DNA from 3 places in the Sporomusa sphaeroides DSM 2875 genome. Region 3 is predicted to be linked to each of the others. Evidence: riboswitches for the same ligand, from Rfam matches in the RefSeq annotation. Region 3 holds a riboswitch; each other region holds the start of a gene.
The links. A riboswitch is a leader RNA that binds a small molecule or an ion and turns the genes downstream of it on or off. The one in region 3 is predicted to bind S-adenosylmethionine.

Region 1 (10,369 bases), 1.7 Mb from region 3:
TCGGGGTGGTAGCTACCGACGTCAGCCTCAAGTCCATCTGGGACATTGCTGACAAAGTGCAGATTGGTCATACCGGTTATGTGGATGTTGTCGATAATAAGGGAACCATTATTGCCCATCCTGACAAGGAGCGGGTTCTGAAAAAAGAATCCTTTGCTACTTATGATTATGTTGCCAAGGTGATTGACGGACAAAATGGCGCTCTGGAAGCCACTTCCACCCGCGGGGAAGAGTCCATTACTGTTTTTTCACCAATTGCCCAGAATAAATGGGGCGTTATTGTTCATGAGCCCATCAAAGAAGTAATGGCAGTCGTGTACAAATCGGCGGCGGCAACTGCTGCAGTTGTTTTGCTTGCCATTCTTATCGCGCTCATTGCTTCATACTATGTGGCTCGCAGTATTGCCAATCCGCTGGAAAAGCTCGGTATTGCCGCAGAATTGGTGGCTGAAGGCGATCTGGCTCACACCATCGAGGTTAGAGGTGTGACCGAAATCAACAAACTTACCGATACCTTCAATATAATGATAGCCGCGCTGCGGACCCTTGCTGCCAAAACCTCGTCTACCGCTGAAACGGTTGCTGCCTCTTCCCAGGAATTGGCTGCCTCTTCCGGTGAAGTGGGCAAAGCTGCCGAGGAAGTTGCCATCACCATTCAAAGTGTGGCTGAAGGTGCAAATAACCAGGTAACGCTGGCCGATAACTCAGCCCATATTATCAAGGATATGGTTGAGGCCATTGTTACTACCAGCAAAGCCGCTCACTCGGTGGCAGCCGCCTCTGAGCAAAGCGAACGGGCTGCGGAAACCGGTACCGAACAAATCGGTATGGCTGTAACTAAAATGAATGAAATTCAGCATGATGTGAGCCAGGCAACCCAGAAGATTCATGCTTTGGGTGAAAAGTCCCGGCAAATTGGACAAATTGTCGACGTTATTACCGGTATTGCCGGTCAAACTAACTTACTGGCGCTTAATGCCGCCATTGAGGCCGCCCGGGCGGGTGAGCAGGGACGCGGTTTTGCCGTAGTTGCCGATGAAGTGCGTAAGCTGGCCGAACAGTCTGACGCAGCTGCCCGCGAGATTGCCGGTATTATTCAGGCCATTCAGGCCGATACGGTGGAAACCGTTACCGCCATTGACAAAAGTGGCCGTGAAGTCGCTGCCGGTGTACAGGTTGTGGAAAGTTCCGGCATTGCCTTTAAAGAAATCTACACAGCCGTGAAAAATGTCCGGGACGAAGTGGTGCGGATTGTGGCGCTGACAGAAGAACAGCAACGGCGCAGTACTCAGGTGGAAAATGCCATCCATGGTATCGCCGATGCAGCGCGCCTTAATGCTGCCGGTGCCGGACAGGTGGCGTCAGCCAGCCAGGAACAAAATGCCAGTGTTGAGGAAATTGCCGCCGCATCTGCCGGCCTGGCCCAGATGGCGTCCGAACTCCAGCAGGCTGTATTTAAATTCAAGATTTAAGTATATTTTGACGGCAAAAATCCCTAACCTGTTGCGGTTAGGGATTTTTGCTTAATAAATTACTCAAAATACCTATAAGAAACTGCAAAAAATCTCATTGTTGGCCCTTTGTCGCTTTTGGAAAGGCCGGGAATGTTGTATAATGTAAGGATATAGAATGGTGGACAACCCTAAGGAGGATCTGCATGAATAACGAAAGTAAAGATATGGACAAAGAAACTGCTGCTAATGCTGCTATGCCTGCTAATTTCATTGAAGTTATCATCAATGAAGATAATAAGACAGGTAAATACGGCAACCGGGTACATACGCGCTTTCCCCCGGAGCCCAATGGCTATCTGCATATTGGACATGCCAAATCAATCTGTTTGAATTTTGGTTTGGCGCTTAAATATGGTGGTAAATGCAATCTGCGTTTTGACGACACCAACCCGACAAAAGAGGATGTTGAGTACGTAGACTCCATCCAGGAAGACGTAAGATGGCTGGGTTTTGACTGGGATGACCGCAAATTTTACGCTTCCGACTATTTTGAGAAGATTTATGAATTAACCCTTGAGCTTATTAAAAAAGGCAAAGCCTATGTTTGTGATTTGTCTGCCGGGGAAATGAGAGAGTATCGCGGCACCCTGACAGAGCCGGGCAAAGAAAGTCCGTACCGCAACCGCAGTGTGGCAGAGAATCTTTCCTTATTTGAAAAAATGCGTTTGGGCGAATTTCCGGAAGGGAGCCGGGTGCTGCGGGCCAAGATTGATATGTCCTCTCCCAATCTTAATATGCGTGATCCGGTGCTTTACCGCATTATCCGCGCACCTCATCACCGGACCGGCGATACATGGTGTATCTACCCCATGTACGACTATGCCCATCCAATCTCCGATTCGCTGGAAGGCGTGACCCATTCCATTTGTACGCTTGAGTTTGCCGACCACCGGCCGCTGTATGACTGGACCCTGGAGGCGCTGGAAATCTATAAATGCCAGCAAATTGAATTTGCCCGGCTGAATCTGACCAATACGATTATGAGCAAGCGCTATCTGCGCCGTCTGGTGGAAGAAAACTATGTCAGCGGCTGGGATGATCCGCGCATGCCGACAATCTCGGGCCTAAGGCGGCGAGGCTATACGCCGGAAGCCATCCGGGATTTCTGCGACCGGATTGGTGTGGCTAAGAGCAACAGTACGGTGGATATTGCTTTGCTGGAGCATTGCATTCGTGAAGATCTCAACACCAAAGCGCCGCGTGTTATGGCAGTGCTTAAACCACTTAAAATTATTATTGATAATTATCCGGACGGACAAGTGGAAGAAATGACAGCCGAGAACAATCCGGAAAATCCTGAGATGGGCTCGCGGACACTGCCTTTTACCCGGGAACTGTATATTGAGCAGGACGATTTTATGGAGAACCCGCCGAAAAAATATTTCCGCTTGACACCCGGGGCGGAAGTAAGGCTCAAACATGCCTATATAATTAAATGCGAGCATGTGATCAAAGATGAGCAAACCGGCGAGATTGTGGAAGTCCATTGTACGTATGACCCGGATACCAAGAGCGGCAGCGGTACGGTAAACCGCAAGGTTAAGGGTGTGCTGCACTGGGTATCGGCAGCTCATGCCGCAAAAGCCGAGGTTCGTCTGTATGATTACCTGTTGACTGCTCAGCAGGATCAGGAAGAAGAGGCTAAGGATTTCGTCGATACGCTAAACCCTGATTCCCTGGAAGTTTTGACAGCTTGCTTAGTGGAACCAAGTATCAAAACAGCTCAGCCAGGCAGTCGTTTTCAGTTTATGCGGCAGGGATATTTTGTCGTTGATCGTGATTCAACCGCCGACCTTCCCGTATTTAGCCGTATTGTCTCCCTGAAAGATTCCTGGGCCAAGCTGGAGAAGAAATAATAGCAGGAAAGACTTTTGCCAGGCACGGATGCCGGCAAAAGTCTTTCTGATGCCAGATGCTAGAAACGAGGTATTCCGGTGTTGGTTTTGATAAAGTTCCTATACATAACTTTTCTGCTGCCACCAGGCCTGTTTATTGCTGCGCTGGCTTTTGTCTGTGGCCGGATGTATTACCGGCACCAGCGGGGAGCAGGGCTGCTGGCACTGATAACAGTGCTTTTGTACCTGATATCCACGCCGTTAGTGGGAGATATCTTAATCCGGTCCTTAGAGAGCCGTTACCAGCCGCCGGCAGCAATAACCGGTGATGTTATTGTCACGCTGGGAGGCGGGGCTACGGCCGATACGCCGAATGTTCATGGTCAGGGACATCTTATGGGGTCTGCTGCCAACCGGCTGTTAACGGCAGCGCAGTTACACCGGCTTACCGGCAAGCCGGTCATCGTTTCCGGGGGGCAGGTATTTGCCAATACCGGTAAGGAAGCCGAGATTGCCCGGCATATCCTGCAAGGCTTGGGTGTCGCCGATGATAATATCATTGTGGAGGGGCAGAGCCTCAATACTACCGATAACGCTAAATTTACGCAAAAAATTATAGCGGAGCGTGGTTTTACCAGTCCGGTGCTGGTGACTTCGGCTTTTCACATGGAGCGGTCTGTACAGCAGTTTGCTAAATATAATATGGAAGTGACGCCATACCCGACCGACTATCAGACAAATACCCGCTTTATTTTTGAATGGCATTTGTTATGGCCCCGGGCGGACGCTTTCTATAACACACAGTTGGCCGTCAAAGAATATCTCGGCCTGATGGCAGTACGCTGGTTTTAATGTTATATATGAGGAGTAGTGATATCTTGAAAATTTTACTTATCGGCGGTGGCGGACGCGAACATGCTCTGGCCTGGAAACTGGCGCAAAGCCCCCGGGTGGAGAAAATCTATTGCGCTCCGGGCAACCCCGGCATTGCGGCTGTGGCCGAATGTGTCAATATTGATGTAAGCGACAATGCCGCTTTAGGCCAATTTGCTTTAGACCATGCTGTCGATTTAACCGTGGTTGGCCCGGAACTGCCGCTTACCAACGGTCTTGTCGATCATTTTGCCACATTACAGCTCAAGGCTTTTGGACCGTCCCGGCAGGCGGCCCAGCTGGAAGGCTCGAAGGCTTTTGCCAAAGAAATTATGCACAAATATAATATTCCCACCGCCGCTTCCGCGGCCTTTACCGATGCGGACAAAGCTATCGCCTATATAAAGGAGCAGGGGGCTCCCATTGTTGTTAAGGCAGACGGTTTGGCAGCCGGCAAGGGTGTCGTGGTAGCCATGACAGTGGAGGAAGCGGTTGCCGCCGTCGAGATGATGATGCGGGATAAGGCTTTCGGCAGCGCCGGTAATTTGATCGTTATCGAGGAATATTTAGAGGGTGAGGAAGCCTCCCTGCTGGCCTTTACCGACGGCTTTACGGTAGCTCCCATGGTGGCGGCTCAGGACCATAAACGGATTTTTGACAATGATCAGGGTCCCAATACCGGTGGTATGGGAACCTATGCCCCGGCGCCGGTGGTAACTCAGGCTGTGCGGGAGCAGGTGACGCGCGAGGTGCTGCAGCCGGTGGTTGACGGACTGCGTCAGGAAGGCATTATCTATAAAGGCTGTTTATACGCCGGCTTGATGATTACGGCCCAGGGGCCCAAGGTCATTGAGTTTAACGCCAGGTTTGGCGACCCTGAAACACAGGTGGTATTGCCGCTGCTGGATAGTGATTTGGTGGACATCATGGAGGCCTGTGTCGGGGAGCGGCTGGCTGATGTAACCATCAATTGGCGGCAGGAAGCAGCCGTTTGCGTTGTGCTGGCGGCAGCCGGTTATCCGGGCGATTATACCAAGGGGAATGAAATTACCGGTATCGATCAGGCGGAACAGCAGGGCGCAATGGTTTTTCATGCCGGTACCGGCAGCAAGGACAACCATATTGTTACCGCCGGCGGCCGGGTGCTGGGCGTGACTGCCGTAGCCGGTGATATTCGTGCGGCGGTAGAGAAGGTATATCAGGCTGTACCTGAAATCAAATTTGCGGGAATGCAGTACCGCAAAGATATAGCCCACCGGGCGTTTAACCGCAAATAAGCTAAGAGGGAGATTGCCACGCGTATTAGGCAGATCGCTGGCAACCCGCTCGCAAAGGAGTGCATGGTTTGGATGCAGGGTTAATAGCCATTAATCTACTGGTTATAGCGATCATCGCTGTTGGTATTGGTATGACGGCAATTGGCTTGCCTGGCAACTGGCTCATATTTTTTACGGCGCTGGGGTATGGCTATACAGAAGGCTTTGTGCATATGAGCAGTACCGCGCTCTTGCTGCTTTTGGGCGCATTATTGCTGGGCGAACTGGCTGAATTTATAGCAGGAGCGCTGGGGGCCACCAAAGAAAATGCATCCCGTATGGCTATCGGGTTTGCCTTCGTTGGCGGCATTGCCGGCGGTATTGCCGGCACAGGCATTATGCCGGGACTTGGCTCGATTGCGGGGGCCATCACCGGCTCATTTGTCGCCGGTTACCTGGCGGAGTATGCCGCTACCGGCAACCGGGAGAAAGCGGGGCGGGTTGCCAAGAGTATCATGATTGGTCAGGCATTGGGATTGATTTTCAAATTAGCCATGGCTATCGGCATGGTGGTTTTGATCCTTTCCAAACTGGCTTGGTAAGGACAGGAGGAAACTTATGAAACGCCGGCAAATACTTGATGCTGCCTATACTGTTTTTTCCCGCAAAGGCTATCATCGCGCCACGGTTGATGAGATTATTGCCTTAGCCGATACCGGTAAAGGCACAGTATATAACTATTTTGTTAATAAGGAACAACTTTTTTATACCTTGATTAAGGAACGCAGTGCCGGTTTTGAGGCTGAGCTTGATACCATTGCCGCTCTTGCCGAACCGGCGCTGGATAAAACCAAGAAAGCCATTCGGGTTTTTCTGGAGTTTTATGTGCAAAATGCGGACTTGTGGCGGGTGCTTATGCATGAGATGCGCGGGTTAGGCCGTGAGGAACCGTCAAGCTTTACCGAGGCGGAGCGGGAAAAATACCGGGAAAGGTTTGTTCACACTATCGGGATATTGCAGCGGATCTTACAGGAAGGAATTGATCAAGGTACTATCCGCCATTGTGATGTGCACAAAGCCGCCCATGGTTTGTTCAGTGTTATTGTGATGATGGTGTTTCAGGGGTTTGTTGGCGGAGAGCAGGATTCTATTGATAGTACGGCCAACAGCATTGCCGATATTTTTATGTACGGGATAGTTAACCGTTAATCAAAAAATGAGTCCGGGGATTTCCCCAGACTCATTTTTTACTTCATTAAAATGCCGGTACAATAGCACCTTGGTACTTTTCATTGATAAATTTCTTAACTTCTTCGGAAGTTAAGGCTTTGGTTAATTTTTGGATTTCCGGGCGGTTTTCATCGCCTTTGCGGACGGTAAGGATATTCACATAAGGGGAGTCTTTTTGTTCAATAAACAAGGCGTCTTTACCGGGAACCAGCTTAGCTTCCAGCGCGTAGTTGGTGTTAATGACAGCTAAGGTCAGGTCATCCAGGGAACGCGGCAATTGGGCAGCTTCCAGTTCGCGGACTTTTACATTTTTGGGGTTGGCGGTAATGTCGCTGATGGTAGCGGTAACGCCTGCGCCGTCTTTGAGCTTAATAATGCCGGCCTTCTCCAAGAGTGCCAAAGCGCGGCCGCCATTGGTGGGATCGTTCGGGATGCCAATTTCTGCGCCGTTTTGCAGGTCATTCAGGTTTTTAACTTTTTTAGAATAAATCCCCATAGGTTCGATATGTACGGCAGCAGTATAGGTTAGATCCAGTTTGCGCTCAGCGCTGAACTTGGTCAGGTAGGGAATGTGCTGGAAGAAGTTAGCATCAAGCTCTTTTTCCGCAACAGCCATGTTAGGACGGACATAATCGCTCATTTCTACCACAACCAGATTGATGCCTTCTTTTTCCAGAATGGGTTTGATGACAGCAAGAATTTCAGCATGGGGCAGAGGGGTTGCGCCTACTTTGATAGTCTTTTTCTCAGTTGCTGAAGGGGCAGGCGTTTCTTTGCCGCCGCACCCGGCAAGGAGAGTGGAGAACGCCAATAAAGCGGCAAGCAATAATAAGGTAATCTTTTTCATGACATATTCCTCCTAATAGTAGTTACTTTACTAATGGCACCAAGGTAAGACAATGTTTTGGCTAAAAAAGCAGGTCAGCCTCCTTCCGTAAAAATAGTGAAAGCCATTTCGGCAGTCCGAAATGGCTTGTTGTCCAGTTCTTCATCTGCCAGGAAAGTATCCTGTGGAATTGGCACCGTTCGCAAATTGCGATGGTTGCCGCAGCGTCATCGGGCCATTCCCTCAGCCAGCTCTTGATGAACAATATGAATTTATGAAATTTATATTAGCACCGATAGGTATGTCTGTCAATAAAAATATAATTAAATTAGTAAAAATGAGTAAAATAGTAAAAAGTTTTAATTCAATAAAGATAGAAAGTGATAAAGAAGGAAAAAACAGGTGTGTAGCGAATAGATAGTGTAAGCAAGTATTTACAGGAGGCGTAATAGTATGACCGCAAATCCCAAATTGAAAGATGCACTTATCGACCAGCTGTTCCGGGGGATTTTATCGCTTAGCAGCGAGGAAGAGTGTTACCAGTTTTTTGAGGATGTATGCACAATCGGTGAACTTAAGGCGATGGCGCAGCGGCTGGAAGTGGCGCGGCTGTTAAAGGCAGGCGTCATTTATGACGATATTGTTGCCGCTACCGGTGCCAGTACCGCAACCATCAGCCGGGTTAAGCGCTGCCTCTATTATGGAGCAGACGGTTATAAAGCAGTGTTGGCCCATCTGGAGGAAAAATAGTGCCGAGTAGAATGGAGTGTTAATATGAATAAAAATTTTGTGCCGCAAATTCCGTATGGGACGCGGGACTTGCTGCCCCGGGAAGCCAAGCAGAAACGGATTGTCGAGGGGGCGCTGGCTCAAGTTTTTTCCTGCTGGGGCTATGACGAAATAGTGACACCGACCTTTGAATATATGGAGACACTGGCAGTTGGTACAGGCAGCAACATTCAGCAGCATGTATTTAAATTTTTTGATAAAAACAACCGGATTCTGGCGCTTAGACCGGATATGACAACCCCGATTGCCCGAGTGGCGGCGACCAGACTGAAGGAAATGCCGCTGCCGCTCAGGTTGTTTTATCTTACCAATGTCTTTCGCCATGAGCAGGCGCAGGCCGGCAGACAATGCGAGTTTTATCAGGCCGGGGTGGAACTGTTAGGTGCGCCCGGTCCGGCAGCCGATGCCGAAGTTGTGGCCCTGGCGGTAGAAGCTATGCTGGAAGCCGGGCTGACCAATTTTCAAATCGGCTTAGGCCAGGTGGATTTTATTAACGGCCTGATGGCGGAAAGCCAGTTAAGCCCCGAGCGCCAGCAACAGATCAAATCCGCCATGGTTACCCGCGATTTGGTTGGGCTTGGCGAACTGCTTTCACAGAGCGGACTTAAGCAGGCAGCGCAAGAACTGCTTAAGCAAATTCCGCTTTTGCATGGACGGGAGGATATGTTAAGCAGAGCCTACCGGTTGGTCAGCAATGACCTCAGCCGGGCGGCGCTGGATAACCTGGCCGATATTCACAAGCTGCTTGCAGGCTATGGTGTCGATCAGTATGTTAATTTTGACCTTGGCATAATTCGTGACTTTGATTACTATACCGGCATGGTATTTGAGGGCTATACGCCGGGACTGGGCTTCCCGCTGTGCGGGGGCGGGCGTTATGATACGATGCTGGCTTCACTGGGGGTTGCCAACCCGGCGACAGGTTTCGCCATGGGAATAGAACGGATGCTATTAGCCCTGGAGCGCCAGGGGATTGGCGTCAGCGTGCAGGGTAAAGATGTATATATTGCCTGGACGGAAGGTAAGCTGGCGCAGGCCATTGAAGCGGCTAACCAATGCCGGCGGCAAAGACGCCGGGCAGAACTGGCGCTTGCTGCCGAGCCGCGGGCGGTGGCGGAAGCAGTGGTTCGCACCCGGGGCTATGAGGAATTGATATATATTGAGTAAACGGATAAAACAGGTTGTAGCGGCGGTCACTGCCCGGATTAGCGAAACAGACAGGCAGTTTGTGGAGCGGTATTTAGACCCGGCGGCAGCCGCCTTCTTTTGGCAGATGAACCTACCTGACCAGCGGCATGCTTTGAATGTAGCCTACACAGCCGGGGAACTTGCCGCTAAGGAAAAGGATGTTGACCAAGAATTACTGCTAACATGCGCGCTGCTTCATGATATCGGCAAGATAAAAGGGGATGTCAGCGTTGCCGATAAAATCATTACCGTAATTTTGGATACCCTTGTGCCGCGCTGGGCCAAAAGCTGGCAGCGACTGGGGCGGGGTGGCAAGGTAGCCAATCTCCGGCATGCTATGTATATCTATTATCATCATGCCGCCCGGGGAGCAGCTATGCTCGAGGCGGCCGGGCTTGACAGGCGGATAACCGGGATCGTGGCCAGGCATCATGAAGCGCCGGCAGACGGCGAACCGGTAGAGCTTACACTGCTCAGAGCGGCTGACAGCCTGAATTAGTCCCTCAAGGTACTAATAGCCTTTGACTTTGTCAACCACATTCAGCATTTCACGCCCCTGGATAAAGCGGGTAAGATTATCGGCAAACAGCTTAACGGAGCGGTCAAGATAGGCCGGTGACAGGGCGGCAACATGCGGTGTAATGATAACATTGGGCATGCTCCATAACGGACTGCTCTCAGGCAGCGGTTCACAGGCAAAGACATCCAGCCCGGCACCGGCAATGAGGTTTTGCTCCAAAGCGGTGACCAAATCATTTTCATTGACAATAGCCCCTCTGGCGATATTGAAGAAATAAGCCGAAGGCTTCATTGCCGTAAAATGCTGCAGTCTAATCCGGTTTTGTGTGCTTTCGGTCA
Region 2 (10,369 bases), 1.1 Mb from region 3:
CAGATTAAGCGCAGTATCTGCCGAGATAATTCCAACTGCCGTTACATTAGGAATGTCGTGACCTTTGGCTACCATTTGTGTGCCTAACAAAATATCATACGTTCCGGCAGCGAAAGCCGCTAATATTTTATCATGTGCCATTTTGCCTCGGGTGGTGTCCTGATCCATACGCACAATTTTTGCCGCCGGAAATAATGCGGTAAGTGCCTCTTCCACCTTCTGGGTACCGGCGCCAAAATAACGGATATACCGGCTGCCGCATTCAGGACAAGTATCAGGCACAGTATGGCGTTCCTGACAGTAATGGCAGCGAAGGCTATTGCCGGGGGTGTGATATACCAGTGAAATATCACAATGTCTGCATTTGAGCACATGGCCGCATTCGCGGCACAGGACAAAGGTAGAATAGCCGCGACGGTTAAGCAGGATAACGGCTTGCTCCTTTTTTGCCAGGGCTCTGGCTAACATCTCCTGCAGTGGCAGTGAAATGACGCTGCGGCGTCCTTGTGCCAATTCCTGGCGCATATCAACAAGTGTAACTTCCGGCATTGGCACATCATCAACCCGTTTATTCATAGAGATTAACGTATGGGTGCCGTTAAGTGCCTGGAAGTAAGTTTCTATCGCCGGGGTAGCGCTGCCCAGTACCAGGGCTGCACCGGCCAGTCTGGCCCGGATTAAGGCAACCTGCCGGGCATGGTAACGGGGAGATTCTTCCTGTTTGTAAGTAAACTCATGTTCTTCATCGATAATTATTATGCCCAGATCGCGGGCAGGTGCAAATAAAGCCGAACGTGCACCAATAACAATGCCAGCCTGGCCGGACTGGAGGCGGCGCCAGGCATCGTGCCGTTCGCCGACTGATAGTTTGCTGTGGATAACAACAACATCATTGCCAAACGCTGCCCGAAAACGGGCGACAAGCTGACTGGTCAAAGCAATTTCCGGCACCAGGACAATGGCCTGGCGATTATGTCGCCGGGCTTCAGCGACAGCCTTGATATAAATAAGCGTCTTGCCGCTGCCGGTAACGCCGTGAATCAAAAAAGATTTATGCGTTCCGGCTTTAATGGCTGGAATTATTAGCTGTAAGGCGTGCTGCTGCGGTTGTGTCAATGATACCTCGGCAGCCTGCTGACAAACGCTGTCATAGCTGTTGCGGAGTACCGGTACACTGCGGCTGGTAATGAGCCCTTGTTCTGCTAATTTTTTTACAGTGGCTTGCGAAATATTAAGGTGGCGCAACTGGGGCAAGGCAAGTTCATTATTCTGCAGGAGTGCCTGCAAAAGCCGGCGCTGGGCTGCCCTGGTTTTGGGCAGCATTTGCTCAGCTTGAGCAGCAGTTTCCTTGCTGACAGCCAAGTTAATAATCGTCGTTGTACTGGCTTTGCCGCGTGTATTGACAGTATCTGCATGAATAATTAGTTTATGTTGTAAAAAAAATTTTATCATAGCATCTATGTTACCGGGAAGTTTGGCAAGATCTTTGAGACTAACCGGACCATGAGCATAAATATAGGTGAGTGCCTGGCGGTATTCCTCCGGCTTGTTGTCGAGCAGCATGGCTGCCGCTTCATAATCCATTGCGGCAGATGCCTGATAGGCTTTTTGCGTTTTTACTCCCGACAGGCCGGGAACGAACAGACGCATGGCTTCGGCCAGTGAACTGAGATAATACTGGCTTATCCATTTGGCTGTTTTCAACATATTGTCATCAAACCAGGGGTAATCATCAAGTATAGCAAGGATGGCTTTTAAGCCTTCCGTACATTCGGGTTCCACACCGACAACGAACCCTTCTACCTTCCTGTTGCCGAACGGAACTAATACACGCCAGCCGATAGTGATCTCAGGTAAGTGAGCTGGAATAATGTAGGAAAAAGGCTTAGTAATGCTGCGGGCAGGAATATTTACAATAATTTGAGCGGTGTTTGCCATTTTTTCTACACCTGGCTTTCTTTTCTTAAGGATAAAGAGAAGGGGACTATGCAGTCCCCTTTGTTAGCTAACATATATATTTATATTCGCTTTTCAGTGTCAAATACCTGCTACCGGTTTTTCGGGATCATGAGCGGCCATTTCCCAATCTAGCCCGGTGTCCATTGGCAAACGTTTAAAAAAACGCTTAATCCGGCGCTTTTTCAGCGGTGAAAAATGGAGCTTCATATGTCAGACTCCTCAACCTTGAATTGAATAACCGAGTGATTGTAAGGTTTCTTCAATATATCCGCTAGAAGTCACCGATGCATCATGGCTGACAGCAATTTGCTTAGAAGCTAAGTCTACTTTTACGGACGAAACACCATGAAGGTGGGACAACGTATGCTCAATACGGTCCCGGCAATGGTCGCCTTTGAGGCCCCCAACACGGTAAACGGATTGTGTGGTATTTTTCTGTGTGGCCAATGGAATACCTCCCCTTTTTACTGAATTGAGTCTCCAGCAATATTAGTATTACCATTGGCCACTAATTAATTAATATTTATCCGCTGACTACCCTGTCTAAGATTCTTACCCTTTTTTACTTGAAACCAAAGAACGGTTAACTCTTATATATTGGCTTCTTTGCGAAGCATATCGGCTTTATCGGTACGCTCCCAGGGCAAATCTATGTCAGTGCGGCCAAAGTGACCGTATGCCGCTGTTTGACGGTAAATGGGGCGTCTCAGATCCAGGGACTTGATAATGCCGGCAGGTCTTAAATCAAAGTGCTTGTTGATCAGTTCGACAATTTTGCTCTCGTCAATTTTCGCGGTACCAAAGGTTTCTACCATGACCGATACCGGCCGGGCAATACCGATGGCATATGCTAATTGTATTTCGCACTTATCGGCCAAGCCTGCTGCGACGACATTTTTGGCTACATAGCGGGCAGCATAGGCAGCAGAACGGTCCACTTTTGTGGGATCTTTACCGGAGAAAGCGCCACCGCCGTGGCGAGCCATGCCACCGTATGTATCGACGATAATTTTGCGTCCTGTCAGTCCGGAGTCACCTTGCGGGCCGCCTACAACAAACCGGCCGGTAGGATTGATATAGTATTTGGTTTGCGCATCTAACAGTTCGCCGGGAACCATCGGAATGATAACTTTGGCGATAAGATCTTTTTCAATGGTTTCTCTGTCGACTTCCGGGCTATGCTGGGTTGAAATTACGATAGTATCAATGCGTAACGGTTTACCATCCTCATATTCAACAGTTACCTGGGTTTTTCCGTCCGGACGGAGATATGGCAGCTCGCCGTTCTTACGAATCTCAGAGAGGCGGCGGGCTGTTTTATGAGCCAGGGCGATGGGCAATGGCATATATTCCGGAGTCTCGTTGGTAGCATAACCGAACATCATACCCTGGTCACCGGCACCAATCGCTTCAATGGCATCCATATTGCCTAACTTGGCTTCGAGCGCTTTATCAACACCTAAAGCAATATCGGCAGACTGTTCGTCAATAGAAATTAACACACCGCAGGTTTCACCGTCAAAACCATATTTAGCACGGGTATAACCAATACTTTTAATGGTCTCACGAACAATTTTGGGAATATCTACATAGCAGTTGGTCGTGATTTCACCTACCACATGCACAATACCGGTGGTAACCAATGTTTCACAAGCTACCCGGGCATTGGGGTCATGAGCCAGAATTGCGTCAAGTACACTGTCGGAAATTTGATCGGCAATCTTATCTGGATGGCCTTCGGTTACAGATTCAGATGTAAAAAGTACACGTTTTACCATAGTGCTGTCCCTCCTAAATTCTATATTGCAAAAAAGAAAAGCCTCCGCAAGCAAGGGAGGCGTGATTGTTCTCACTCCCATCTTGCGGTTTATCCGCCGGAATTGGCACCGTTTTTAGTAAAACTACTAAATGGTTGCCGCGGTTTCATCGGGCCAGTCCCTCCACCAACTCTTGATGAGTATAGCATATGCAATTTAACAACAAAAAGATTTTAATCCAAATACAAAAAAAAATCAAGTATAATTTGTCAACATTACACAAATTTTGTCAATCAGAATTTCAGCCACCTGGCGTTTAGTAAGCTGCGGCAGTTCTTCAATCTGGCCATTTTTATGTATGACTCTGACAATATTTGTGTCTGTATTAAAGCCGGCTCCCGGTAAAGTAACATCATTGGCAACAATCATATCAAGATTCTTCTTAATTAGTTTCTCTTGTGCATGACTTAAAAGCTCTTGCGTTTCGGCTGCAAAACCGATTAAGAGCTGATGCTTTTTACGCTCGCCTAATTCGCGCAAAATATCAGGATTTTTGATCATGGATAAGGTTAGGGTATTGCCGGTTTTTTTTATTTTTTGGTCTGCTGCCGTCTCAGGCCGATAATCAGCCACGGCGGCGGCTTTGATTACAACATCGACAGTATCAAACTCCGCAAGCACAGCTTCACGCATTTGCGCGGCAGTTTCCACTTTTGTGACAGTTATCCCCGCCGGACAGGCAAGACTTGACGGACCGGAAACAAGAATAACTTCTGCGCCGCGTGCTGCGGCGGCTTCGGCAAGAGCATATCCCATTTTGCCACTCGAATGGTTGCCAATATATCTCACCGGATCAATGGGTTCACGCGTACCGGCAGCCGTAACCAGTACCCGCTTTCCGGCTAAATCCCGGTTGCCTTGCAGCAGGGATTTAACTTTTTTTACAATATCTGCCGGTTCAGGCAAGCGGCCGGGGCCATCCACACCACAGGCTAACATGCCGGAGGCCGGTTCTACTATATGATAGCCAAGTCCTGCCAGTTTGTTTAAGTTTTGCTGGGTAATTGGGTTTAGATACATATTGGTATTCATGGCTGGAGCCAAAATTACCGGTGCTTTGGTAGCCATGACGGTGGTTGTAAGCATGTCATCGGCTATGCCGTTTGCTATTTTGCCGATAATATTGGCTGTTGCCGGCGCAATGAGGAATAGGTCAGCGCGGCTGGCCAGTGCAATATGCTGCACATTCCAGGTCTTGGGCTCTTCCCACATGTCGGCAACCACCGGGTTGCCGCTAATTTCGCGAAAGGTGAGCGGTGTGACAAATTCTGTAGCCGCTTTGGTCATGATAACATAGACCGTATACCCGGCTTTCTTTAACCGGCTGACAATTTCAACTGCTTTATAGGCGGCAATGCCGCCGGCAACTCCGATAACGATAGTTTGGCCTGATGACATTGCTGACTCCTATTTAATGCCGGTTTTGGTGCGTTCGTAGGTAATTTTACCTTGAGCCACCTCTTCCAGGGCAATTGTCACCGGCTTATTCGATTTAGACTCCACCAGTGGCTGCTGGGCATCCATAATTTCCCGAGCCCGTTTGGCAGCTAAGACAACCAGTGTATATTTGCTGTCAACCTTTTTCACTAATGTATCTAAAGACGGATTAATCATAGCATATCCCCTTGCCTAATTTATTTACTGTGCCAAGTTTCGTTAGTTACAACGTGCCTGGCAAAGACTATCAATTAAATCGGTATTGCGTTCTGCCCGATGCTTTTCAGCGGCAATGATTGTTTCCACTTTTTGCACAGCTGCCGCCACTTGATCATTTACTACAATATAATGATAGTTATGCGCCTGAGCAAGTTCGGCGCTGGCACAATGCAGGCGTTTTTTGATGACTTCCAGGCTGTCAGTACCGCGTTTATGAATTCTGTCAGCAAGCTCATCCAATGAGGGCGGGATGATATATATATATACACCTTCCGGAAATTTTTCTTTTATTTTCATAGCTCCCTGGGTATCTATTTCCAGTACGACATCATATCCGTTTTTTAACTGTTCAAGCACATAGTGGCGTGGCGTCCCGTAAAAATTGCCGTAGACTTCGGCCCACTCCAGCAGGTCGTCGTTTTCAATCATGGTTTGAAAATGATTTTTGGCAACAAAAAGATAATTTACTCCGTCAGCTTCTCCCGTCCTGGGTTGGCGGGTAGTAGCCGATATAGAGTATTTTAACTGGGGATTGCTACGCAGCAACTCGCGGCAAATGGTGCCTTTGCCGGTACCCGAAGGACCGGATACAACTAGTAGTATTCCTTGCTGCGGCATGGCTTTAACTCCTTTCCCTTATTCGGCAGTGTCATCGCTGGTGTCTTTGCTTGTTAACCGGTGAGCTACTGTTTCCGGCTGTACTGCCGATAAAATAACATGATCACTGTCGGTAATGATTACAGCGCGGGTCCGGCGTCCATATGTAGCGTCGATAAGCATACCCCGGTCGCGCGCTTCCTGAATAATGCGTTTGATGGGAGCTGATTCAGGGCTAACTATGGATATGATCCGGTTAGCCGACACAATATTGCCAAAACCGATATTAATTAATTTTATGTCCATTAAGACTCCTCCTATAAATTTATAGGCCACTTAGACGTAATTCTCCTATATTACTCTATGTTTTGGATTTGCTCTCTGACCTTCTCAATTTCACTTTTAATTTCAACAACAATATTGGCGATGGCAGAGTCATTTGCTTTGGAAGCAATTGTGTTGGTTTCCCGGTTTATTTCCTGAACAATAAAATCCAGCTTGCGCCCCACGGCGTCAGGCGAGTTTACAGTTGCCCGGAACTGGGATAAATGGCTTTTGAGCCTGACAATTTCTTCAGTGAAATTAGTTCTGTCAGCAAATATAGCCGATTCTTGCAGCAGTCTGGTTTCGTCAGGTTCTGCCCCTACTGCGGCCAGCAACTCCCGCATACGGTTTAATAGCTTTTCCCGGTAATCTACAAGAATCTGCGGTGCTCTCTCCTCTACAGCCGCAATATAGCTGCTGAGCTTGTCTACCCGCTCCAGGAGGTCGCGCTCAATATTTGCGCCCTCAGCTTCACGCATTTTCATCAGATTGGCCACTGCCGCCTCAATAGCCGCCGCCAGCTTGGGCCATAGCTGTTCTACATCTTCGGTGATTTCTTCCACTTTGAAAACTTCAGGATATTTGGATAAATGGTAGATGTTATCAGTTGCCGGTATTTCCAACAGGCCGGCTAATTCTCTCATTGCATTATGGTAAGCCATTGCCAATTCTTTGTCAACCCTTACCGTACGTTTCTTTTCGCCATATTCATCAACCGTAATAAAAGCGTCCACCCGGCCGCGCAAAATGGTATTGGCAATGCTGCGGCGGATCTTATCTTCCAGACTGCCCAGGCTTTTCGGCATACGGATAACAATTTCGTTGTAGCGGTGATTTACTGCTTTAATCTCAACTATAATGCGATGGCTTGAATCAATGTATTCCCCCCGGCCAAAACCGGTCATGCTTTTGAGCACGGAAACTGCACCTTCCTTTGCGTATGTTATTATTCACTGTTCATGCGATTTTAACCGTAGATTTTTACAGTTCCTCCTGCTTTGTTGGTTGTCCATCGCAATGAGTTATTTGAAATTAGACAAATCAAAATAAAAGCGGCGTTCCTTTTTGTCTTTAGTGGTTAACACCACTGTCACAGGCTTGTTTAACTGTACTTCTCTGTTATTGAAGTAAAAATATGTATGGGTTGTGAACTTTGGTTCGTCTGGGAACCAAGGGGTTTTTACCGGAGAATTAATAACAGCATGATATGGCTTGAGCGTCTTCTTGTCTTGTTTAATCGTGGCTTGAATACCGTTACTGAAATTCTCGGTGCTGCCATTAATTGTTATACTGAAGACAAGACATCCGGCATAATCGGCCAGAATCTTTTCACTGTCGGCAAGCTGAACCGTTTTTTTGCTTCTTGCTTTGTCACGGGCATCATTTGCCAACAACAAAAATGGGGTATACAAATAAGCCCGTTCGGTTGTTTCATTAAGGATAGCTGCTTGTTCCTCGTAGACAATCCAGGGATGAAGAAACTCAGTAAGCGGCAGCTGTTTGCGTTTTATACCATACTCTTGCGCTTCCAGGATGACATCCCGATTGACCAAAGCTATGGCACTGGCAGCAAGCGGCATAGATAGCAAAAAGAACAAGCTGAAAATAGCGGCAACAAGCTTCACCTTAACACCTCCGATGGCAAATTGTCCTGCTATACATATTATACTTACGACCAAAAAAAACCTTTTTTTCAGAATTTAAAAAATAATTAAAGTAGCCGGCTCAGCCAGAGCCGACTACTTTATCCTAACAGAAAGTATAACTTTCTGTTAGGATAAGGGCAACATCGGCTTCCGCCGTCGTCACAGGCTCGACCCAAGCCGTGTTTTCTTTACAGCAGATATTCTCCACGAAATACTTCCACGGCCGGTCCTGATTTATAAATGTGGTTATTGTTGGCCCATTCAAGCCAGAGGTTACCGCCATCCAGTCGGACGGTAGCCTGGCGATCTGTATAGCCGTTTAACACCGCAGCAACCAACGCAGCGCTGGCACCTGTGCCACAGGCTTGCGTTATCCCGGCACCACGCTCCCAGACACGCATTCTTACGGTTTGCCTGTCAATTATCTGGATAAATTCAACATTAGTCTTTTTGGGAAATTGAGGGTGGTTTTCAATTTTGGGGCCAATAGCTGATAAATTGACTTTAGCCACATCATCGACAAAGATGACACAATGAGGGTTTCCCATGGAAACACAGGTAATGTGATACAGTTCGCCGTCTACTTCCAGCGGTGCATGGATTACCTGTTCTTGTGCATCGCCGACAAGTGGGATTTCACTGCGCTTGAGCCTGGGTTCACCCATATCGACTTTGACAGTTGCCAGTACCCCGTCTTGAAAAATGAGTTCCGGTGTAATAATCCCGGCTAATGTGTCAAGGGTGATGACTGTTTTACTTGTTATTTTATTTTCATAAAGATAGCGGGCTACACAGCGGGTGGCGTTGCCGCACATATCGGCCTCACTGCCATCTGAATTAAATATCCGCATCCTAAAGTCGGCAATATCTGACTGAAGCAGCACAACAAGGCCATCGGCACCAATACCAAAATTACGGTCACAAACAGCAACCGCCTGCTTGTGGTAATCAGCGATGTGCTCTTTCATGCCATTGACAATTACAAAATCATTGCCCAATCCATGCCATTTAGTAAATTGCATACTATTCCTCCTAAATTATTATGAATAAAAAATAAAGATTTCTTTTTTTGATTTGTGCAGGTTTAGCGGTTGTGTGGTACCGCCGCGCGGCGTGCCGGCCGCCGTCCGAATAATACATGCTTGAAAGCGTTAAGTATCAGTGTCCAGCCGGAAACTGTCAGGACAAGCGCCCATTCACTTAAAGACAGTGGTACTGTGGAAAAGATGGAACTTAACAAAGGTATGTACATAACCGCCAACTGCATGCTGGTCGAGAAGGCAACGGCTGCCAGCAAGTACTTGTTGCTGGTAAACCCGAGTTCGAAAATAGTATAGGTTTCAGACCGGCAATCAAACACATGAAACATCTGGCAGTATACCAGTGTGGCAAAGGCTGCTGTCCGGGCCAGCGCTAAATCATTCTGGGAATAGTATACCACACTAAAGACGAAAAGTGTGCTTAAACCAATCTGAATGCCGCGGCCAACAATTTTTTTAATTAAACCGCGGGAAAATACGCTTTCTTTCGGATGCCGGGGCGGACGGCGCATACTGTTAGGATCATTAGGATCAATGCCCAGCGCCATAGCCGGCAGACCATCGGTAACAAGGTTTACCCACAATATCTGTACCGGTAAGAGGGGAATGGGTAATCCCAGCAATGCGGCCAGAAACATGGTAAGAACTTCGCCAATATTGCAGGACAACAGGTACCGGATGAACTTTCTGATATTATCATAAATCCCCCGCCCTTCTTCGACGGCTGCGACAATAGTAGCAAAGTTATCATCAGCTAAAACCATGGCAGAAGCCTCTTTGGTGACGTCAGTGCCGGTAAGCCCCATAGCCACGCCAATATCGGCTTCCTTTATTGCTGGTGCATCATTAACACCATCCCCTGTCATGGCTACAATATGTCCTTTACGTTTGAGCGACTGGACGATTCTCAGCTTATGGGCAGGTGAAACCCGGGCATAGACCGAGACAGTATTTACGATAGAATCAAGTTCAGCTTCCCCCATGGCGTCAAGCTCTTTACCTGTGAGCGCCTTATGCTGGCTTTCTTTATAAATATTTAATTCCTGAGCAATGGCTACCGCCGTACTTTTATGGTCACCGGTAATCATGACTGTTTTAATTCCGGCTTCCCGGCATAAAGCAATAGATGCTTTGACTTCTTCCCGCGGCGGGTCAATCATACCCACCAGCCCGGCGAATACTAAATTTGTTTCCAGGGATTCGTCCGGATTTTGCGCCTGAGCCGGTGTCAGACGGCGATAGGCGACAGCCAGCACTCTGAGAGCCCGGGAGGACATTTGTTCATTTATGCTGTTAATTTTATCAATATGTTCCTGGGTAAGCGAGGTCG
Region 3 (10,369 bases):
GTCATTATGGCACCGGCGCCTTTGGGCAGGTATTTCTTTGCCAGATTATGATCCCGATGGCTTGCTAATCCGGGATAGCTGACCCAGGATACCAGTTCATGCTTCTCCAGATAGCTGGCAACAGCCAGTGCATTTTTGCTGTGCCGCTCCAGCCTCAAGTGCAGCGTTTCCAACCCCTGCAGGAACATAAAGCTGTTGAACGGACTCAGGCAGGCGCCAACATCCCGGAGTACCTGCACCCTGAGTCTGATAATATATGCAAGCTTGCCAAGGGCTTCGGTATACTTCATATCATGATAGCTGGGGTCCGGCTCTGACAGCAGCGGGAACTTGCCATTGCCCCAGTCAAATTTGCCGCCGTCAATAACCACACCGCCCATAGTGGTGCCATGACCGCCAATAAACTTGGTTGCCGAGTGGATTACAATATCGGCACCAAAATCAATTGGGCGGCACAAATACGGAGTAGCGAAGGTGCTGTCAATCATCAGCGGTAAACCATGATTATGCGCTACAGCAGCTACGCTCTCCAAATCCAGCACATCAATCTTGGGATTGCCGATGATTTCAGCATACACTGCCTTGGTTTGGGGCGTAATGGCAGCGGCAAAGTTTTCCGGCTTGCTCGGATCAACAAACTTAACCTTTATCCCTAACCGCGGCAACGTGTGGGCAAATAGGTTATACGTTCCGCCATATAATGTCGAGGAACTGACAATCTCATCACCGGCCTGGGCAATATTGACAATGGCTGCAACAATGGCCGCATGGCCTGAGGCAAAGGCCAGCGCCCCCACACCGCCTTCTAACGCGGCTATCCGCTGTTCAAATACATCATTTGTCGGATTCATAAGCCGGGTATAAATATTGCCGCTTTCCTTCAAACTGAACAAATCGGCTGCATGGTCGGCATCCCGGAAGTTGTATGCGGTAGTCAGATACAGCGGTACCGCCCGCGAACCGGTTGTTGGGTCAGGCTGCTGCCCGGCGTGTACGGCCAAGGTATCAAAACGTAGATTTTCTGGCAATGTCATAATCATCCCTCATTTTATATGTATTTTGTATATAAATATCGCTTAGGAAATGCCCCTGTCTTACACTGGCCGGGCTTGCTGCCTTACACGGAAACGTCCGGCACCAGCCTGGCCCCCAAATAAGCCAGGCTGGATGCTCTGAACTTAATCCACTGCCTAATAGGTACCACGGCAGAAACCGGCAGAACTTTATTAATAAAATTGGTCAGTATGGGCCTGAGCAAATGAAAATCAATGAGAAATCCATCATGCCCATGCGGGCTGTCAATGATGGCAAAGTCGGTGCATACACCTGCTTGCCGCAGGGCTTTCGCTAATTCTTCCTGCTGGTGCGGCGGATATAAAATATCAGAACTTACTCCCACTACCAGTATTCTGGCATCTATTCTTGCCAAAGCCGCTTCATAAGAAGAATAGCCGGTACCAATATCAAAGAGGTCCAATGCTCGCAGCAAATACAAATACGAGTTGGCATCAAACCTTTTTACCATGCCTTCGCCCTGATAATCAAGATAATTTTCAATTTCAAATTGTCCGGCCCGCGTCCGCCGGCCAAACTTATATGACATAGACAACTCGCTCTGATAGGTAATCATCCCTAAGGCCCGGGCAGCAGCCAAACCCTGCTTGGGTCCCGGACTGCCGTAATAGTCGCCATTTTGCCACGCGGGGTCAAGCGTGACGGCTTGGCGGCCTACACGGTTGTAAGCAATAGCCTGTGGAGAGGAATAGCCGGGTGCGGCAATGACAATCGCTGCATCCACAAAGCCAGGATAATCAACCGCCCATTGCACTGCCTGCATCCCGCCCATTGAGCCTCCCACCACCAGGGATAAGTGCTCAATCCCTAATATATCCAGCAGCCGTTTCTGGACCCGGACCATATCTTTGACGGTAATTTCCGGAAATCTCATGCCATAAGGCTTGCCGGTGGCAGGCTCAAGCGAAGACGGGCCGGTAGTCCCTTGGCAGCCGCCAAGCACATTGGCACAAATAACAAAAAACCGGGTGGTATCAAGCGGCCGGCCTGGGCCAATTAAGGGTTCCCACCAGCCCTGCTCATCATATTGGTCATGCGCCGCAGGATGGCTGTCACCGGTTAATGCATGCGCCACCAAAATTACATTGTCGCGTCCTTCTGACAGCTGGCCGTAGGTTTCATAAGCTACCGTAACCTGCTCTAAACAACCGCCCTGAACTAAATCCAGCGGCTGCTCAGGTGTCGTAACTTGAGCCAGCTTAAGTTGCGGCCGCCATCTAAACCCCGGAAAAAAGGTAACAACCATGATATCCTCCCTCCTACTATAATGATTAGACCTAATTGGTTTCATGCAGAAGAGCTAATAAAAAACCCCCTCTGCAAAGAGGGGGCAAACCGGCATACATAAAGCCCCTCTCATCTCCCAGGAATATCTACTGATTCCTGCTGGAATTAGCACCACTGCGCATTGCGCCGGTTGCCGGGTGTCATCGGGCCAGTCCCTCGACCTCTCTGGATAAGAGTTCAATATTAATTTATTGGTAGATGTATATATGATACCTAACCCAGGATACATTTGTCAAGTATATCCGGGGTACAATGTTACAGTTTTTCATCCGCACTCCCCAAAACCTGACACTACCGAAGTAATGTACGGTTACTTGCCTGCCGGGCCGTAAGCATTGCCATAATTTTATCCGGGGTAACCGGCAGAATTGTGAAGTTGGCGGCAAGCGCATGGTTAATGGCGTTTACGGTAGCCGCCGTAACGGGGATTGTTGCAAGTTCACCCACACTTTTAGCTCCATATGGTCCATGCTCTTCGCCCTCTTCAATTAAGAGGACTCTGACCGGCGGCATATCGGGTGCATTAACCAGATGGTACTTACTAAAGCTAGCGCCACCGGCAACACCTGTCCGGGCGTCATAAGCAATATCTTCGCTGATTGCCAGCCCCAGTCCCATTTGCACACCCCCATGAATTTGCCCTTCTACAAAACCGGTATTGATGGCCTGGCCAATATCATGTACGGCTACAACGTCCACCACCTTGACAAAACCGGTATAAGTGTCCACAGCCACTTCGACGAAGTTTACAGCATATGAACCGGGGTTGGCCGGGGATCGATAGGTAATGGTACAAATAAGCTCGACCTGATTTTTTTGCTGAATAGCAGCCGCCATTTGTCCATAGCCGATTTTCTTTTCCGGTTCGCGGCTGGTATAGACCATGCCATTTTCAAGCAATACCTCTTCCTCACTGCACTGAAATATTTTAGCCGACTCCCGGATCAGCAGGCTGCGCAATTCCTCGGCAGCCTGCATGGCATTGGCGCCGCAAACGTGGATAACCCGGCTGGCCTGGCAGCCGATATCATAGGGACTAATATCAGTGTCAGCCTCAGGCGCCTCAATCATATCAAGCGCAACCTCCAGCACCTCGGCCACAATCTGTTTCATGGCGGTTACCGTGCCATTGCCCAGGTCGTGCAAGCCGGCATTAAGCATAATACTGCCGTCTTCGAGCATTCTTATCGTCATTGTGCCAAATTCCTGGTAGGCTCCGTAATAGCCGTTACCATGAGTGGCACAAGCCATGCCTACACCGGTCTGCCATCGCCCCTCAGGCTTAGTCCTGTTCCATTTCTCACGCCAGCCAAAAGCCTCGGCGCCTTTGTGCACACAATCGATAATCCTGGCATTGCCCAGATTAGGCCCGCCGCCCGGATCAGCGTCAAAGGGGTGTACCAGATTTTTCAGCCGAAATTCAACAGGGTCCATTTGTAAACGCCTGGCCACATTATCCAGATTGATCTCGGCAATGGTTTGCACCTGCGGCGATCCATAGCCCCGCGCCGCTCCTGCTATGGCCGTATTGGTATGCACGGCTATGGCCTGATAATGCTGGCTGGGAATACGGTACAGCCTGGACAGCTTTTTGCCCATCGCATAACAAATGACACGGCCATTGGAAGTATAGGCCCCTGTATCGATAATATGCTTCATGTCCCGCGCCATGATCTTGCCTTCAGGACTTACCACGGTTTTTACATAACCGATGGTCTTGGTTCTGGTCCGGGTGGCAATTATACTGGCCAACCGATCAAATTCTATCTTTACCGGCCTGTTCAAATCTTTGGCAAAGAAGGCGCAGTACGGCTCAAGGGTTATTTCCTGCTTGCCGCCAAAAGATCCGCCGATGGGAGTTTTGATAACCCGGATTTTATGATAGGGCAGCCCCAGGACTTTGGCCACAATAAGCCGCACAGAATATACGATCTGGCAGGGACTATGCACCGTTATTCTCCCTCGATGATCCGGTGCGGCAATACATACGTGATTTTCCATAGCTGCATGATGAATTTTAGGAGTTTCTACCCGGTCTTCGACTACTATGCCTTCCGGTGCCGCCATGGCAGCTGCCGTATCGCCATAGCTGGTTTCCATGGTAAAAAACGGGTTGCCGCTGTCATGGACAGCAACCTGGCCGCTGAGGGCATCCTCCGGATCAATAACCATTGGCAAGAGTTCATAGTCAGTCTTTATGAGACTTGCAGCAGTTAGGGCCGCCGCCTTGGTTTCGGCAACCACCGCCGCTACCGTATCACCAATAAAACGAACAACCTCGGGGAATAGCTCCTGATCTTCAACTGCATTCTGACCGGCAAACCATACTTGCGAGTTAAATCTGATTTGCGGCGCATTGTCACGCATATATATTTTTACAACGCCAGGCACAGCCATGGCCTCGGAAATGTCAATATTCTTAATCCGCCCATGCGGAACCTGGCTGAACACCAGGTGAGCATGCAGCATCCCGTCGATAGCCATGTCGCCGGTATACCGGATTCGCCCGCTTGCTTTGGCTGCTCCATCTTCGATGGGTATTGACCTGCCGACATATTTGAAATTACGCGCCGGTTTGTCTTCCATCCCGTTCCCTCCTAACAAAATAAATTAATTCCTGTTACAAGCGGCAAACAAAAGCCCGGTCAAGTCATGAGCCAATCCCCTCACGGCTGCCTTTTTGTAGGGATGGGAAGCCCGGCCTGTTATCATCTCATCTACCGTTTCGGCCAACAGCAATGATAAGTTGGCAGCAAAACTTTCGTCAACTACCTGCTGGCTGAAAAATTTTTGAATGGCAAGCGGACATACCGGCGTTTTGCCCAGAGCGCCCATAGCCACCTTGCCCTCGACAATCATGTTTTTACTGCTGTCATAAATAACCTGGGCGGCCAAACTCATCTTAGCAATGGTCACCTGAGACCGACTGCCAACTTTTACGAACCCGCTGCGGCTCCCGGCAGCAACCGGAATAACAATTTCAGTTATTAATTCTTTCGCCGGAAGCCCGTTTAGGGCTTGTGCCAGGGTTAGGACACGCGCGCCCTCCGGTCCGGCAGTATGGATGCCGGCATTATAGACTGCCAGCACCGGCAGACTGTCACCGGCAGGTGAGCCACTGGCAATATTGCCGCCGATTGTCGCCCGGTTTCTTATTTGCACCGAACCTACCTGACCTGCCGCCTGCGCCAGCGCACCGGCTTTGGCTTTAATAACCGGACTGGCTGCAATAGCAGCAAAGGTGGTGCCGCCGCCGATCCTGATTTCAGAACCTAAGTCTTTAATATACTTTAGCTCTGCCACCTGGGAAAGATCGATCACCAGTTCGGCATTATTTCCCAGGCCATTATTGATAAAATCAGTACCGCCGCTGACAAATACCGTTTGAGCCGGGGCATGGGTAAGTTCCTGTAAAACATCCTCCAGCTTGGAAAAACCCGCAATCACACAGCCGGTCATCTGCTTTGGCCTCCGTTCATCCCCTCGGCAGCAGACTTAACTGCTTTGATAATATTTACATAGCCGGTGCACCGGCAAAGGTTCCCGGCAAGGGCCTCTTTTATTTCAGCTTCGGTTGGCTTAGTGTTTCTCATCAATAAGGCCTTACTGCTCATAACCATACCTGGTGTGCAATAGCCGCATTGTACGGCACCATGCTGGACAAAGGCCTGCTGCACAGCATCAAGTTCACCGCCAGACGCCAAGCCTTCAATTGTCAGAATTTCGGCATTTCTGGCCTGATAAGCCAGCACCATGCAGGCATTAACAGCTTCGCCACTCATAATAACTGTACAGGCACCGCATTCGCCTTCACCGCAGCCTTCTTTGGCACCAGTCAGTTTCAGCTTTAACCGCAACAGGTCAAGCAGCCTTTCCTGCGGTTCTACCGCTAACGTGTGCGGCTTTCCGTTTACCGTAAGGTCAATTAGCATTTCTTCCCTCCTGTCAGTACCATAAGGGGAAGACTGTAAAGTTACAGGCTTCCCCGGAATACCGCCCGTTTACTCTTCTTCTGTCGCGTCCAGCACATCACTGGCTGTCTTTTGACCAAAGAACACCTTGACTGCCGCGATAATTTGGAACAGGAATACAAAGAGCACCAAAAATCCGCCTGCCGTTGCCAGCGCCTTAACGCCGTCAACACCCTGAGCGCCGCCGCCGAAGGCTGACATAACCACAGCCACGACGCCGATGATAATGCCCCAAATAATCTTAATAAAGCCGGGAGGCTCGGTACCGATGGGAACATCCTTCATGCACATGGAGCCTACATTTGTCAGGGTGGCATCAGCCGCCGTAACAAAGGAAATGATGATGATAAAGATATTCACAGGAATAACGATGATCCCAAGACCGAAGGGAAGATGCTTGAGAAACTCCCATAGAGCCATAACTGCGCCGCCCTGGTTGATAGCACCCACCAAGTCAGCCGTGCCGGACATCTGCATGTAGAGTGCGTTGTTGCCCCAGATACTGAACCATACCAAGCCGAATACAGAAGGAAGAATCCAGTTGACAACGAGAAATTCCCGAATGGTGCGTCCTCTGGCCATCATGGCCAGGAAGATGCCGGTTACCGGTGCATAGGCGATCCAGCAGGCCCAGTCAAACAAGGTCCAGGAACGGGTGAGGGCCGCGCCGCCTATATCAATGGGATCAAGTCCCCACAGCCAAAAGTAATGCAGCCATTCGGCCAGACCGGCAGTGCTGTTGCGCAGAATGAACAGCAGGGGGCCGGTGAATAGCAGCAGAGCCAAAATGCCGTAATAGAACCAGGCGTTGAGATTGCCCAACACCTTCAGCCCCCTGTCCATGCCGACATAGGAGGAGAATGTGAAGACGAAAATTAGCGCCACACCGATCATTACAAACAGCGACAGGCTTTCCTGTATGCCGTAGGTGCGCAGGCCGGTAACTACCAGAGTAATGCACATGGCAAGGCCGCCGCAGATACCCACACCCAGAGCCAGCATGGACAGGCAGTCCACAGAGGCAGCCAGAGCGCCTTGGGTAATCCGCTTGCCGAAAACAGGCTGGAGAGTGGCGGTAACATTGAGCTTTTGCTTTTTATTAAAATATAGGTAGGCCACCAGTACGCCGCACAGGGCATAAATTGAATAAGGCATAAAGGTCCAGTTATAAAAGCTGCGTCCCATGGCAAATCGTGCCGCTTCGGCGGTAAAGGGCTTGATGCCTAAAGCATCCAGTTCGCCCCAGACATTGCCGTAATAAATCAGTGGCTCATTGACGCCCCAGGTGACAATGCCTGTGGCCACGCCGCCGGTGAGGGTCATGGCAAACCAGGTCCAGAAGGGGTATTTGGGCTGGGCGTCTGCGCCGCCCAGTTTGATGTTGCCCAGCTTGGAAAACGTGATAATGGCCACCAGAATGGTGCTGCTCATTAACACATACTGGTATAACCAGCCAAAGTTCTCCAAAGACCAAACAAAGAACGCCTGGGAGCTTTCGGTCAGCGCCTTGTTGTTTACAATTCCGATGATTGCCGCAATGCCGAAGAGAATGACGCCTGGAATAAAAACGTCTTTGCGGACACCGTCCAAAAGCCCCTTGCCGGAGTTCTTTTCTACCGGAGTATGGGTTTGTGTACTCATAAGCTCTGCCTTCCTTTCACCAATAAAATATTAGTCCTGCTTACAACCCCTCTGCGCGAAACTGCAACCATCACCTCCAACGTATTGAATATTGAACAACCATTCGACCTCCCCGCTCTCAATTACCAAGTGCCGGGAAAGTCTATTTCATAGGGCCGATGATTTCCTCGGCCAGTTCAACCAGCCTTCCGGTATGAATCATATCCCGCAGAAACTCGATGTGAGGGTGTAGAAAAAGATCCTCCTTCATCACAGGTACCGATTTGCCGATGTCCTCCAGAATGCGAGCTGTTACCTTGCTACGGGCAAGAGTTGGGTCTAAAAATTGCTGTGCCTGATAGCCTGAAAGCAATTCGATCGCCAGAATATACTCCAACTTTTCCACTACCTGCAGCGCCTTTTTCGCAGCATTGTACCCCATAGCCACATAATCCTCCTGGTTACAGCAGGTGGGGGTGTTGTCGATGACAGCGGAGGTGGAGAGAATACGCATGTCGCCCAACAGTCCCGCCTGGCTGTACTGGGCAAGCATCAGGCCGGAATTCAGCCCCGGATTATCCACCAGAAATGCCGGATAGCCTGACAGGCTCTCATCAATGATGCGGTTGTTGCGCCGCTCCGACATTTTGGCCAGCATAGTGGAGGCGATGGCGGCGCTGTCCATGGCAATGCCTACATAAGCCGAGTCGCAGTTGCAGGCGGAAATCACGTCGGCATCGCCGTTGTCATCCCAGATGATGGGGTTGTCGCAGCAAGAGTTCATCTCAATTTCCAGCGTTCGCCTTGCGTCATAAAAGGTCTTTTTAGAGGCGCCGTGAAGCTGGGGAATACATCGCAAGGACAGAGCGTCCTGCAATCTTGTACCCTCAAAGTGTTTGAGAACAGCAGAGTCGGAGAGAATACGCCTCACATTTTCGGCAGTACCGTCCTGCTCCGGGTGGGGGCGCACCGACATAACCCGCGGATCAAACGCCCGCATAACACCCCTGAGCACCTCCAGGGAAACCGCCCCAATGATGTCGGCACTTTTGGCCGCCTGAATCATATCGTACAACGCAAGACTTGCCAGTGCCGTCACCGTGGTGGTGCCGGACACCAGTGCCAGACCCTCCTTAGCGCCCAGCGGCAGGGGAGCAAGCCCCGCCTGTTCCAGGGCGTCTTTCCCGGACATCAATCGACTCTCAACATATGCCTGCCCTTCGCCCATGAGCACCAGCGCCAGGTGGGCTTCGGGGGCCAAATACCCTACCGAACCCTCCCTGGGCATCCAGGGGGTAACGTTGCGGTTGAGCATTTCCCGCAGCAATTCCAGCAATTCCAGTCGTACGCCGCTGTGGCCCCTGCCCAGATTTTGCAACACCATCAGCATGGTGGCCCGGGCTTCCTCCACGGTGTAGGGTGCTCCTACCGAGGTAGAATGGGAAAGCACAATGTTGCGCTGCAGCTGCTCTACCTGCTCGGCGTTGATTACCCGGGTGCTCAGGGAACCAAAACCAGTGGTAACACCATACATCACCCGGTTTTCATCAACAGCTTTTTCGATCAGTTGGCGGGCCCTGGTAACCCGCCGGCAATATTCAGGAGAAAATTCAATCTTTGCCCCAAAGCGGGCGATTTGAAGAAATTCTTCCAGATTCAGCGGGGAGCCCAATGTAATGACAGTCATACTATTCCTCCTCTCACTCCCGGATCAGGGCGGTCAACTCGCCGCTTTGCAGCAACTCGCATACCGTTTGAATGTCCTGGGTGATATTGCGGTCGGTTTTATAAAAGGGCAGTACCTTGCGGACTATTTGGAACGCCTTGCCGGTATATTGGCCGAAAGACAGCTTTTTCCGGTATTCCATGGCCTGTGTCGCATGTATCAGCTCAATGGCGAAAATGATGTGCAGGTTCCGGTATATCCGCCGTAAGTTCTGCACAGCATAGGTGGCGTTGGTGGAAGTGTCCTCCATATCCCCCGCCAGACTGAAGGTGTCCATTGAGCAGGGATTGCACAGATGGCGGATTTCCGCATCCAGGCTGGTAAAGGTTTTTTGCAGAGTGGCGAAGCAGAGAACATCCACCTCCGGGGCCAAAAAACGGGGGAGATTGGTGTAGTTGGGGGTGACCAGCTTAATAAGCCGCATACAGGCGGTTTTGGATACATGGGACAAAGCGATAGCCAAGCTCTCTACCCCCAGCACCCAGTTGAGGGGGTCAAAGTTGGCGGAGGGACTTATCTGCCGGTCTTCCAGCAGCAGGCAGGGGTTATCGTCGGTGGTGTTGAGCTGGATTTCCAGCCGCTCCTTAGTATAGGCCAGCATTTCCCTGGCCGCCCCGGTAATTTGGGGAGTGCTGCGGTAGGAAAGGGGGTCATGTACTGCCTTTTTGGGGTCCACTTCATAGATATAGCT

Region 1: it holds a riboswitch for S-adenosylmethionine, as region 3 does, so the genes downstream of both, SPSPH_RS13685 (MetQ/NlpA family ABC transporter substrate-binding protein) here and metX (homoserine O-acetyltransferase MetX) in region 3, are expected to answer to the same signal.
Region 2: it holds a riboswitch for S-adenosylmethionine, as region 3 does, so the genes downstream of both, metK (methionine adenosyltransferase) here and metX (homoserine O-acetyltransferase MetX) in region 3, are expected to answer to the same signal.

What each region holds. Positions count from the first base shown of each region.
Region 1 covers NZ_CP146991.1:2,905,084-2,915,452, reverse strand. Annotated here, with positions in the region: gene SPSPH_RS13715 (methyl-accepting chemotaxis protein) at 1-1,472, shown strand, start outside; gene SPSPH_RS13710 (glutamine--tRNA ligase/YqeY domain fusion protein) at 1,658-3,370, shown strand; gene SPSPH_RS13705 (YdcF family protein) at 3,449-4,201, shown strand; gene purD (phosphoribosylamine--glycine ligase) at 4,228-5,499, shown strand; gene SPSPH_RS13695 (DUF456 domain-containing protein) at 5,568-6,080, shown strand; gene SPSPH_RS13690 (TetR/AcrR family transcriptional regulator) at 6,097-6,687, shown strand; gene SPSPH_RS13685 (MetQ/NlpA family ABC transporter substrate-binding protein) at 6,734-7,555, opposite strand; SAM riboswitch class I at 7,694-7,798, opposite strand; gene SPSPH_RS13680 (YerC/YecD family TrpR-related protein) at 7,988-8,284, shown strand; gene hisZ (ATP phosphoribosyltransferase regulatory subunit) at 8,309-9,490, shown strand; gene SPSPH_RS13670 (HDOD domain-containing protein) at 9,483-10,010, shown strand; gene SPSPH_RS13665 (D-2-hydroxyacid dehydrogenase) at 10,023-10,369, opposite strand, start outside.
Region 2 covers NZ_CP146991.1:2,303,060-2,313,428, forward strand. Annotated here, with positions in the region: gene priA (primosomal protein N') at 1-1,938, opposite strand, end outside; gene SPSPH_RS10775 (hypothetical protein) at 2,038-2,166, opposite strand; gene SPSPH_RS10780 (heavy-metal-associated domain-containing protein) at 2,179-2,406, opposite strand; gene metK (methionine adenosyltransferase) at 2,550-3,737, opposite strand; SAM riboswitch class I at 3,812-3,919, opposite strand; gene coaBC (bifunctional phosphopantothenoylcysteine decarboxylase/phosphopantothenate--cysteine ligase CoaBC) at 3,972-5,174, opposite strand; gene rpoZ (DNA-directed RNA polymerase subunit omega) at 5,184-5,390, opposite strand; gene gmk (guanylate kinase) at 5,433-6,050, opposite strand; gene remA (extracellular matrix/biofilm regulator RemA) at 6,069-6,335, opposite strand; gene SPSPH_RS10810 (YicC/YloC family endoribonuclease) at 6,386-7,270, opposite strand; gene SPSPH_RS10815 (hypothetical protein) at 7,376-7,978, opposite strand; gene dapF (diaminopimelate epimerase) at 8,188-9,021, opposite strand; gene SPSPH_RS10825 (calcium-transporting P-type ATPase, PMR1-type) at 9,084-10,369, opposite strand, start outside.
Region 3 covers NZ_CP146991.1:1,186,166-1,196,534, reverse strand. Annotated here, with positions in the region: gene SPSPH_RS05175 (homocysteine synthase) at 1-1,034, opposite strand, end outside; gene metX (homoserine O-acetyltransferase MetX) at 1,118-2,320, opposite strand; SAM riboswitch class I at 2,428-2,537, opposite strand; gene SPSPH_RS05165 (xanthine dehydrogenase family protein molybdopterin-binding subunit) at 2,653-4,947, opposite strand; gene SPSPH_RS05160 (FAD binding domain-containing protein) at 4,972-5,820, opposite strand; gene SPSPH_RS05155 ((2Fe-2S)-binding protein) at 5,817-6,293, opposite strand; gene SPSPH_RS05150 (BCCT family transporter) at 6,363-7,973, opposite strand; gene SPSPH_RS05145 (HAL/PAL/TAL family ammonia-lyase) at 8,116-9,639, opposite strand; gene SPSPH_RS05140 (HAL/PAL/TAL family ammonia-lyase) at 9,653-10,369, opposite strand, start outside.